Regions from separate parts of the Bacillus cereus group sp. BfR-BA-01383 genome, predicted to be linked through region 1. Evidence: riboswitches for the same ligand, from Rfam matches in the RefSeq annotation. Region 1 holds a riboswitch; the other holds the start of a gene.

Region 1 (4,425 bases):
AAGCCAGCAATTTTTCGTGGATTATTCGTTAATAATCGTAAACTTTGTAAGCCTAAATCTTTTAAAATTTGAGCGCCAATACCGTAATCACGAAGATCAGCTGGGAATCCGAGCTTTTCATTTGCTTCTACAGTATCAAAGCCTTCTTCTTGTAATTTATAAGCACGAAGCTTATTAAGAAGGCCAATGCCTCGTCCTTCTTGCCTCATATAGAGAAGAACACCTTTTCCTTCACTTTCAATTTGAGAAAGTGCAGCATGAAGCTGTGGCCCGCAATCACAGCGACACGAACCAAATACATCTCCTGTTAAGCATTCGGAATGAACGCGCACGAGTACAGGTTCGCCTGTTGAAATATCACCTTTTACGAGCGCGATATGTTCTTTCGTATCCAATGAGTTAGAATAGCCAATTGCATGGAATGTACCGAAATCTGTAGGTAAAGTAATTTCAACTTCTCTTGTCACAAGTGTTTCATGATGGCGGCGATAAGCGATTAAATCTTCTATTGTAATCATTTTTATATCAAATTGTTTTGCGCACTCTATTAAATCAGGTACACGTGCCATCGTGCCGTCTTCATTTATAATCTCGCAAATGACCCCAGCTGGTTCTGCTCCGCAAAGCTTTGCTAAATCGACAGCAGCTTCTGTATGACCCGCGCGGCGAAGGACACCGCCTTCTTTCGCGATTAATGGAAAGATATGTCCAGGACGATTGAAATCAGCACCTTTTGATGCCGGGTTTAACAATTCTTGTATCGTAGTTGCACGTTCGTGAGCGCTAATCCCTGTTGTTGTAGAAACATGATCAATGCTCACTGTAAACGCAGTATGATGCGAATCTGTATTATGAGATACCATTGGTTCTAATTGTAGACGTTCTGCGTATTGTTCTGTAATCGGCACACAAACGAGACCACGACCATGTGTAATCATAAAATTAATTGTTTCTGGTGTAATATGCTCTGCTAAAGCAATAAAATCGCCTTCATTTTCTCGATTTTCATCATCACATACGATAACGACTTTTCCTTGTTTTAAATCTTCTAGAGCTTCTTCAATACGATGAAACATTATACTTCCCCCTTATAGAAATCCGTTTTCTTGTAAAAAGCTTTCGGTCATTGAGCCTGTTCTTTTTACAGGTTTAGTAATGAAGCGTTCGATATATTTACCAATCATGTCACACTCAATGTTTACGATATCTCCAGCATTCTTGTCCCCGATAACAGATTCGCTTACTGTGTGCGGGATGAGTGAAATGGTAATAGAAGAATCGTCTATATCAAATATCGTTAAACTCGTTCCATCGACAGCAACGGATCCTTTATGCAAACAATAGCGTAGTAATTCATCAGAAATTGCTATTTTATAATAGACGGCATTGTAGTGTTGTTTTTTAGTTAAAATCGTTCCGATGCCATCAATATGTCCTGAAACGAAATGTCCACCGAATCGTCCATTTGCAGCCATGGCCCGCTCTAAATTTACTTTAGAGTGTGATTTAAGTAGGCGAAGTGATGTTGATTTCATCGTTTCAGGCATTGCATCAACTGTAAAGGAAGTAGGTGTAAAACTCGTTACGGTTAAACAAATACCGTTAACCGCGATACTATCGCCTAACTTCACATCTGATAAAATTTTGTTTGCATGGATCGTTAACTTCATCGCTTCTCCGCTTTGTTGCATGTTTGTTATCGTTCCTAATTCTTCTACAATTCCTGTAAACATTTCGTCACCTCACTTTGAGCATTCGCAACAATTTTTATATCATCGCCAATTTGTTTCATCTCTTGAATTTTCAAGGGAAGTGCATCTTGTAATTTTGAAAAACCATTTCCTCCAAATAAAGTAGGAGCATCTTTCCCGCCAATTAATTTCGGGCTTATATACGTTACAATTTCATTGAAATTGTTTGATTGTAGGAAACTTGCATGTACTGTTTGACCACCTTCGACGAACAGAGAAAGTATCTGTTTCTCGCCGAGTAGGTATAAGACATCTTGGATTTCAATTTGTTTCGTTTTCATTTGGAATATAGCTATATTTTCAGATTCATAAGAAGCTATTTTCTCTTTATTTACATCCTTACCGACAATAATCCATGTCGGTGCTAAACCATCTGTCATGACATGGGAAGATGGTGGCGTTCGTAAATGGGTATCTAAAATAACGCGTATAGGATGTTTACCCCCGTTAGGAATTCTTGTTGTTAAATGGGGATTATCAGCTATAACTGTATTCACCCCTACAAGAATCGCATCATGAGTATGGCGATACTGGTGAACATCAGCTCGTGCTTTTTCACCTGTAATCCATTTGCTTTCACCAGTTACAGTTGCTGTTTTTCCATCTAAGCTCATTGCTGTTTTTATTGTTACAAATGGGCGTTTCGTTTTCATGTAGTGAAAAAAGTAGCGATTTAGTAAAACTGCTTCCGCTTCAAGAACACCGGTAGTTACTTCGATTCCAGCTTCTTCTAATCTCCTTTTTCCATTACCAGAAACGAGCGGGTTACAATCAAGGGTAGCAATGACAACGCGCTTAACTTCCTTTTCGATGAGCAATTCACAGCAAGGTGGTGTTTTTCCAAAGTGGCTACACGGTTCAAGTGTTACATAAACGGTAGCGTTTTTTGCATTCTCACCAGCCATTTGAAGGGCATGAACTTCTGCGTGTTCTTTACCAGCACGTAAATGAGCGCCCATACCGACGATGTTTCCATCTTTTACAACAACAGCACCAACCATAGGATTTGGACTCGTTTGTCCTGATGTCCCTTGTGCTAACTGCAAGGCAATCCTCATATATTCTTGATCTGTCATTCTCTTCACCTCTCCTGAAAAAATCAAAAAACCCCAAGGATATAAAATCCTTGGGGTTTGGGAGACGTGATTTCTAGAAATATAGTTCGAATACGAAAGTATAGGAAAGAAACCTAACGATGACTGATATTTTTGCATAAGGAAAAAACCTAGCAAAATATCGAGTTTTTCAAACGCTAGTCGCATCTTTTTATTTCAGCATAGAAACAAAAGCATATAAAATAAAACATATATAGAGACTCAAATTGAATCTTTAAAAATATGCATGCTGAAATAAAAGTGTATTCGCTATATAAAATTACTAGAAAACATATCCTTCTCCCATCCAGACTATACTGTCGGCCCTAGATTTTCACTAGATCCACCGTTTTCGAGTTGAAAACGGGTCACGGACTTAGAAGCGTTGGCTTCATCACCGCCGGTTGGGAATTTCACCCGACCCCGAAGGATGTTGTTTGCTCAAATTATAGCACAAAAAAGGAAAAAGGCTAGTAAAAAATATTCGAATGTGAAGAATTGTGTGAAAATAGATGTAATAGGAATGGAGATAAAATCAGTAGAAATGTTGTAAGTATGCGGTGTTAATAGAAAGAAAAAACATGCACAAAAAAATGTGCATGTTACGTACAAAACTATTCTGCCGCTGGTGCTCTAACAACAGATTCGAATTTACCTTTATGCGAAGCATCGCAATAAGGCATATTTTTCGATAAACCACAACGACATAAAGAAAATGCCGGTTTTGCAGGAAATACATTCCCTTGTGAGTCAACTAGTTCCACGTCCCCTGTAACGCGAAAAGAGCCATTATCATTTACTTTAATTTGTACTTTTGTCAATGTTATCCCTCCTTCCCAAACGCTTAATTTCATCATATAATCAAGGGAAGTACTTGGCAATATAAAGTGAAACTTTAATCAGTGGGGGTTTTGTTCATCCCCCGCTGATTATTAGCCCACGCCAATCGGGCGTTTACGGGCAGTGCCTAACTTCTTTGCCTCAGCCAAATTTTGAGGTGGGAGTCTTACTGCCCGCAAATAGCGGGATAAAAAGAGCACTTTGTTTGATGTAGAAGAGAGTGTTATAATGTTTTTTATAACTGACTAGAGTAAGGTGACGAAAGATGGATAAACAATTACATACATTACGAAATATTGTAAATGAGCGCACGTGGGCATCATTTTTGAATGATAATCATCCTTATAGCTTGTTGCACTGGTCCATTGCAGGTGTAGGACAAGAAGTGAAAGATGTTTGGTTACTTCAAGATGAGGTAACGTTTCAAACGACAGAATTTCCAACGCTAGATGAAGCGGTGCAATGGATCTCTGAAAATATGGAACAAGTTACAGATGTTTTGGCGCAATAAAAAAAACAGGCTTATGCAAGCCTGTTTTTTGTTTCTTTTACATATGTGTTTAAAAATTGGTCAACGGCTGCTTCATACTCTTCTTTATTTTCGTTATAAGAGCAAGCGTGTGCACCGTGTTCTGCAATATAAAGTTGTTTATTATTTTCTTTTGCTTCATATAACGCTTTTGTCATATCAGCTAAAATATAATCGTCATCTTTACTATGGATAAAGAGAACGGGATTGT
Region 2 (4,425 bases), on a different contig from region 1:
TCGCGAACTACTTGTATAAAGAAGTGAATTGTCCCCCAAAATAAAAAATACACCCTGAATATATCTTGTTTCGTAATTTCCGCTAATTGTTGCAATGTACAGCCGATACGTTCATATCCTGTTAGTCGATATGTTACAATCGTCGCTTCTACCACATTACTTCTTTCTAGAATAGTATATATTTCTTTCCATAACCTTTTCGCCAATTCATTTCTCTTATATGGTGTTCCCGTTAGAAAATACTTCACCCATACCATTATTTCTGTGTCTTGTTGAATCGGGATAAATTTCGTATTATTCTGTTGTAAATTTGATATAGTTTGAATAATTAGTGATAATCTTTTCCAAAACGTTTCACCTAATTCGCCATAATCCAAACCATGTAAATGAGTTGGAAACGCATAAGCATCTTCCCATTTATGTAACTGTGCTTTACCTGTAGCCGTTAACACATATGTATTTTCATGTACTTCTTGAATAAAATCTGCTTGCAACAACTTTGCAACTTCCTGATCATAGCTAGATCTATTTAAAGATTTGTATATCCCAAACAAAAAAGATATCCGGAACATATTTCCATCTTGTAACGTTTGCGAAGAACGTTTTCCTTTTAACAAATAATAAATAGAAGAAACGGTTCTTTCACCATTCAATTGTTTTAAACAATACAATAAAGTATATTGTAGTTGCATTACCGCTTCCACCTTCCAATCTAACCCAATTCTTTTTTACTATGATTGGCACCGTCTACTGTTACTCATTAAACTTATCATATTGGCACCATATACTTGTATATATTCTATTGTATCAAACGAAATAGCATTTACGTATTTTGAAAATCTTATGACATAATTCAAAAACAAGTTGACACCCCAATTGATAAGCATTATCATTATAATTTTATGTTGAAAAGTTTTAAAAACCGTTTTACAATAAGATTATAATTTTTATGGCGAGCTTTTCACATACATATTATCAGGAGGGAAAAAAGATGGCAAAATATACAATCGTTGATAAAGATACTTGTATTGCATGTGGTGCTTGTGGCGCTGCTGCACCAGACATTTATGACTATGATGATGAAGGTATTGCATTTGTAACTTTAGACGATAACCAAGGTATCGTTGAAATTCCAGATGTATTAATTGAAGATATGATGGATGCATTCGAAGGTTGTCCAACTGACTCAATTAAAGTTGCTGATGAATCATTTGACGGCGACTCTTTAAAATTCGAATAGTCTTTTATTAACTTCAAAAAATACCCCTCATATTGATGAGGGGTATTTTTTGTTTTCTGTTTTCATTCTACTTAATAAAAAACCATTAGTAGTTCCATACTACTAATGGTTTTATTTTATATTTTATGCATTTTTCATTTTTGCAAACACCCATACTTTCAGGCGTGAGAATAACGCTACAAATACAATTGTCACAACAATACCTTTAATCAAATTGAACGGTAAGATTGCCGTTACAACTGTTGTTCTTATCGCCTCACTAGACATAGCTGGTGAATTTAAAAACCAAGTGTAAGCTGGGAATATGATGATGTAATTCAATACACTCATAATTAGTGCCATCGTAATTGTCCCTAGCATTAATCCTGTCGTTAAACTCTTGACAGTACGATACTTTCTAAATAAGAAAGCTGCCGGTCCAATAAATAAACATCCTGCAATAAAGTTAGCAATTTCTCCAACTGGCACTCCCGTTAAACTTCCTTGAATCCCGTAATGTAAAATATTCTTTATCGCCTCTACAATTACCCCCGCAATTGGTCCGAAAATAATTGCTGCAATTAGAGCTGGTACATCACTAAAATCAATTTTTAAAAATGGCGGAAGCCCTGGGAACGGGAAATCCAACATCATCAGTAAATATGCAATACTACTTAGCATCGCTACACTCACCATCTGCACTACACTGTTTTTTTGTTTCATCTTTCTCTCTCCTTTTCCATCGATCATCTCATGGAAAGTGGAAAGGTTCTGCTATGCCTATTTTTTCATAGAATGAAAAAACCCTTTGTGTTTTACACAAAGGGAGAATTTAAGGCACATCAAACAGACGTTCAAATACATATCTTTTTTGAACGCTTGAACCTCCATCTTCTCCCATCCAGACTATACTGTCGGCTTTGGAATCACACCAAATCCTGCCTTAACGGCTCGCGGGCTTAGAACAAAATTATAACTAGTTCATCACCGCCGGTCGGGATTTTCACCCTGCCCCGAAGATAGACCGATATTCTATTTTCCACTTCATTATACAACAACCTCATATCATTGTGAACTAAAAAATTGTAACTTATTTAAAATTAGTTATTTACTTTTTCAATTAAAAGAAATCGCAAAATATTTTACAATACAATCCATATTTTTTATTATTCGGTATTTCTCTTATGAATCCCCTAGTCATATATAATGAAAAGTGATAAGATGTTGAATTGTTAAGATAAGAACATTTTCTGAATTATGGAGGAAATGTCATGAAGAAAGAAAAGAGACATTCTGTTCGAGAAGCAATGAAAAAAAACTTAAGAAAAGAATACTTTTACTTAAAAAAAGAATTACTTTTCTACTGTCCAATTGATTTAGGCACATTCTCAAACGGGACATACTATGCTGCTTTCGATGAAGATGGCATCAGTATTTATCAGTATGATAAAAAAACAGAAAGTAAATTAAAATTGTGTGAGCGTCATCCATGGAAGAGTTGGAAGAAAGTGAAGGTTGATCACTATTTGACAACTTCTCAATTTATTTTTCAAGGCGAGCGAAACTGGATTTTATCCCTTTTCCAAAAAGGAAAAGAAGCTCAAAAAATTATCGAAGAGCATACATCTTTACAAACAGAAGTTGTTTCCCGCTCTTTCTTAAAAAAACTTCCTGGTTTTCGTTCTAATACACCATTGAATAAATACATCGGCAGCATTTGCTACACTGCACTTATTGCATTTTTATTAAAATGGATGATTCCATTTCAAGCACCACAAATCGCCCTGTACTCTATTTCAATTGGCTGTATGCTACTTGGCCTACTTTGTCTGACAATCGGTTTAATTGAACCGACGATTGTACTGTTCCGGACAAAAGAGAAAACAAGAACAAAAGTCTTTTACTTATATAGCTACTTAGCTATTTCTGGATTTATATGTGTCTTTATTTTTTGGTAAAAAAAACCGTCCCAAAATATCTTTTGGGACGGTTTTCTATTTGGAATAGGTTACTCTTATTGTTATATTTTGTTGTTAAATCGATATTCCTTGTCGAAACGTCGATATAAATTCATTTACTATCATAATCTTATCAAAAAAGAAAATAAATCTATTCAAAAGTTATACTGTTTTGACGGTCCCTTTACTTCACGTATAATTGTTGATTTGGATAAATTTGCTCTTGCTGCAACCCATTTTTTTCTTTAATTTCCTTAATCGTCATACTAAATTTCCGTGCAATACCGACTAAAGTATCTCCTTTTTGCACGACATATAATGATGAAGAGACGACTTCATTCCTTTGTTCATTTAAAACAACCAATGGATTCATTGCATTCTTTTTCGCCATCGTCCATCTTCCTTGATGAACTTCTAAATGTAAATGCGCACCTCGCGATTCTCCTGTATTTCCTACTTCTCCGAGTATTTCTCCTTTTGAAATATAATCCCCTTGGCCTACATATCTCTTATTTAAATGTGCATACACAGCCTCATATTCTCCATGTTTAATAAATACAACGTTTCCATAACTACTTGAATAATAAGACTTTGTCACCCTACCATCTTGAATAGCTGTCACAGGTGCTCCGATCGGTGCTGCTATATCAATACCATAGTGTTTCCCATGCCTTGTCCCAAAATAATCACTTATCTGACCTTCAACAGGCCATGTCCATCGATTTTCTTCTGCGTAAACATGTAATTGAGATAAATACAATACAACCAATAACATGACGCCATATTTTAACACTTTCATATACATCCTCCGTTTTCTAATTACCGCCATACCTTCTCTATTTTGGTATATTACAGAAAAAAGTATACGAAAATAGAAAGTGAATCACTCCACTTCCTTCTCTTTTCTATCACGAAAAACTAATGCACTGCGGTTATACTCCACATCTTTTACTTGTAATCGAGCATTTATCACTCTAGCTATCGCAAACAAATAATCAGATAATCTATTTACATACTTTAGGACGACTTCATTTATTCTCCCTTCTTTTTGCAACGATACTATAGAGCGCTCTGCTCTTCTTACAACAGTACGCGCAATATGAATAGCAGCTGCCGCCCCGCTACCACCGGGCAAAATAAAGCGCTCTAATGGTGGTGCTTCTTCTATATACAAATCAATCCTTCTTTCTAGACTTTCAACCATTTCGATTGTCACTTTATAAGGAATTTTTTGTTCTACTATCGCCA

The links. A riboswitch is a leader RNA that binds a small molecule or an ion and turns the genes downstream of it on or off. The one in region 1 is predicted to bind FMN.
Region 2: another riboswitch for FMN. It lies ahead of MR065_RS13815 (ECF transporter S component); the one in region 1 lies ahead of ribD (bifunctional diaminohydroxyphosphoribosylaminopyrimidine deaminase/5-amino-6-(5-phosphoribosylamino)uracil reductase RibD).

The regions. Positions count from the first base shown of each region.
Region 1 is NZ_JAKUFP010000001.1:165,105-169,529, reverse strand. It holds gene ribBA (bifunctional 3,4-dihydroxy-2-butanone 4-phosphate synthase/GTP cyclohydrolase II) at 1-1,076, opposite strand, end outside; gene ribE (riboflavin synthase subunit alpha) at 1,089-1,733, opposite strand; gene ribD (bifunctional diaminohydroxyphosphoribosylaminopyrimidine deaminase/5-amino-6-(5-phosphoribosylamino)uracil reductase RibD) at 1,715-2,827, opposite strand; FMN riboswitch at 3,137-3,280, opposite strand; gene MR065_RS00955 (CDGSH iron-sulfur domain-containing protein) at 3,460-3,702, opposite strand; gene MR065_RS00950 (DUF2552 family protein) at 3,951-4,196, shown strand; gene MR065_RS00945 (alpha/beta hydrolase) at 4,208-4,425, opposite strand, start outside.
Region 2 is NZ_JAKUFP010000012.1:82,656-87,080, reverse strand. It holds gene MR065_RS13825 (YpbB family protein) at 1-692, opposite strand, end outside; gene MR065_RS13820 (ferredoxin) at 992-1,240, shown strand; gene MR065_RS13815 (ECF transporter S component) at 1,364-1,942, opposite strand; FMN riboswitch at 2,105-2,244, opposite strand; gene MR065_RS13810 (hypothetical protein) at 2,491-3,177, shown strand; gene MR065_RS13805 (peptidoglycan DD-metalloendopeptidase family protein) at 3,362-3,976, opposite strand; gene MR065_RS13800 (cob(I)yrinic acid a,c-diamide adenosyltransferase) at 4,061-4,425, opposite strand, start outside.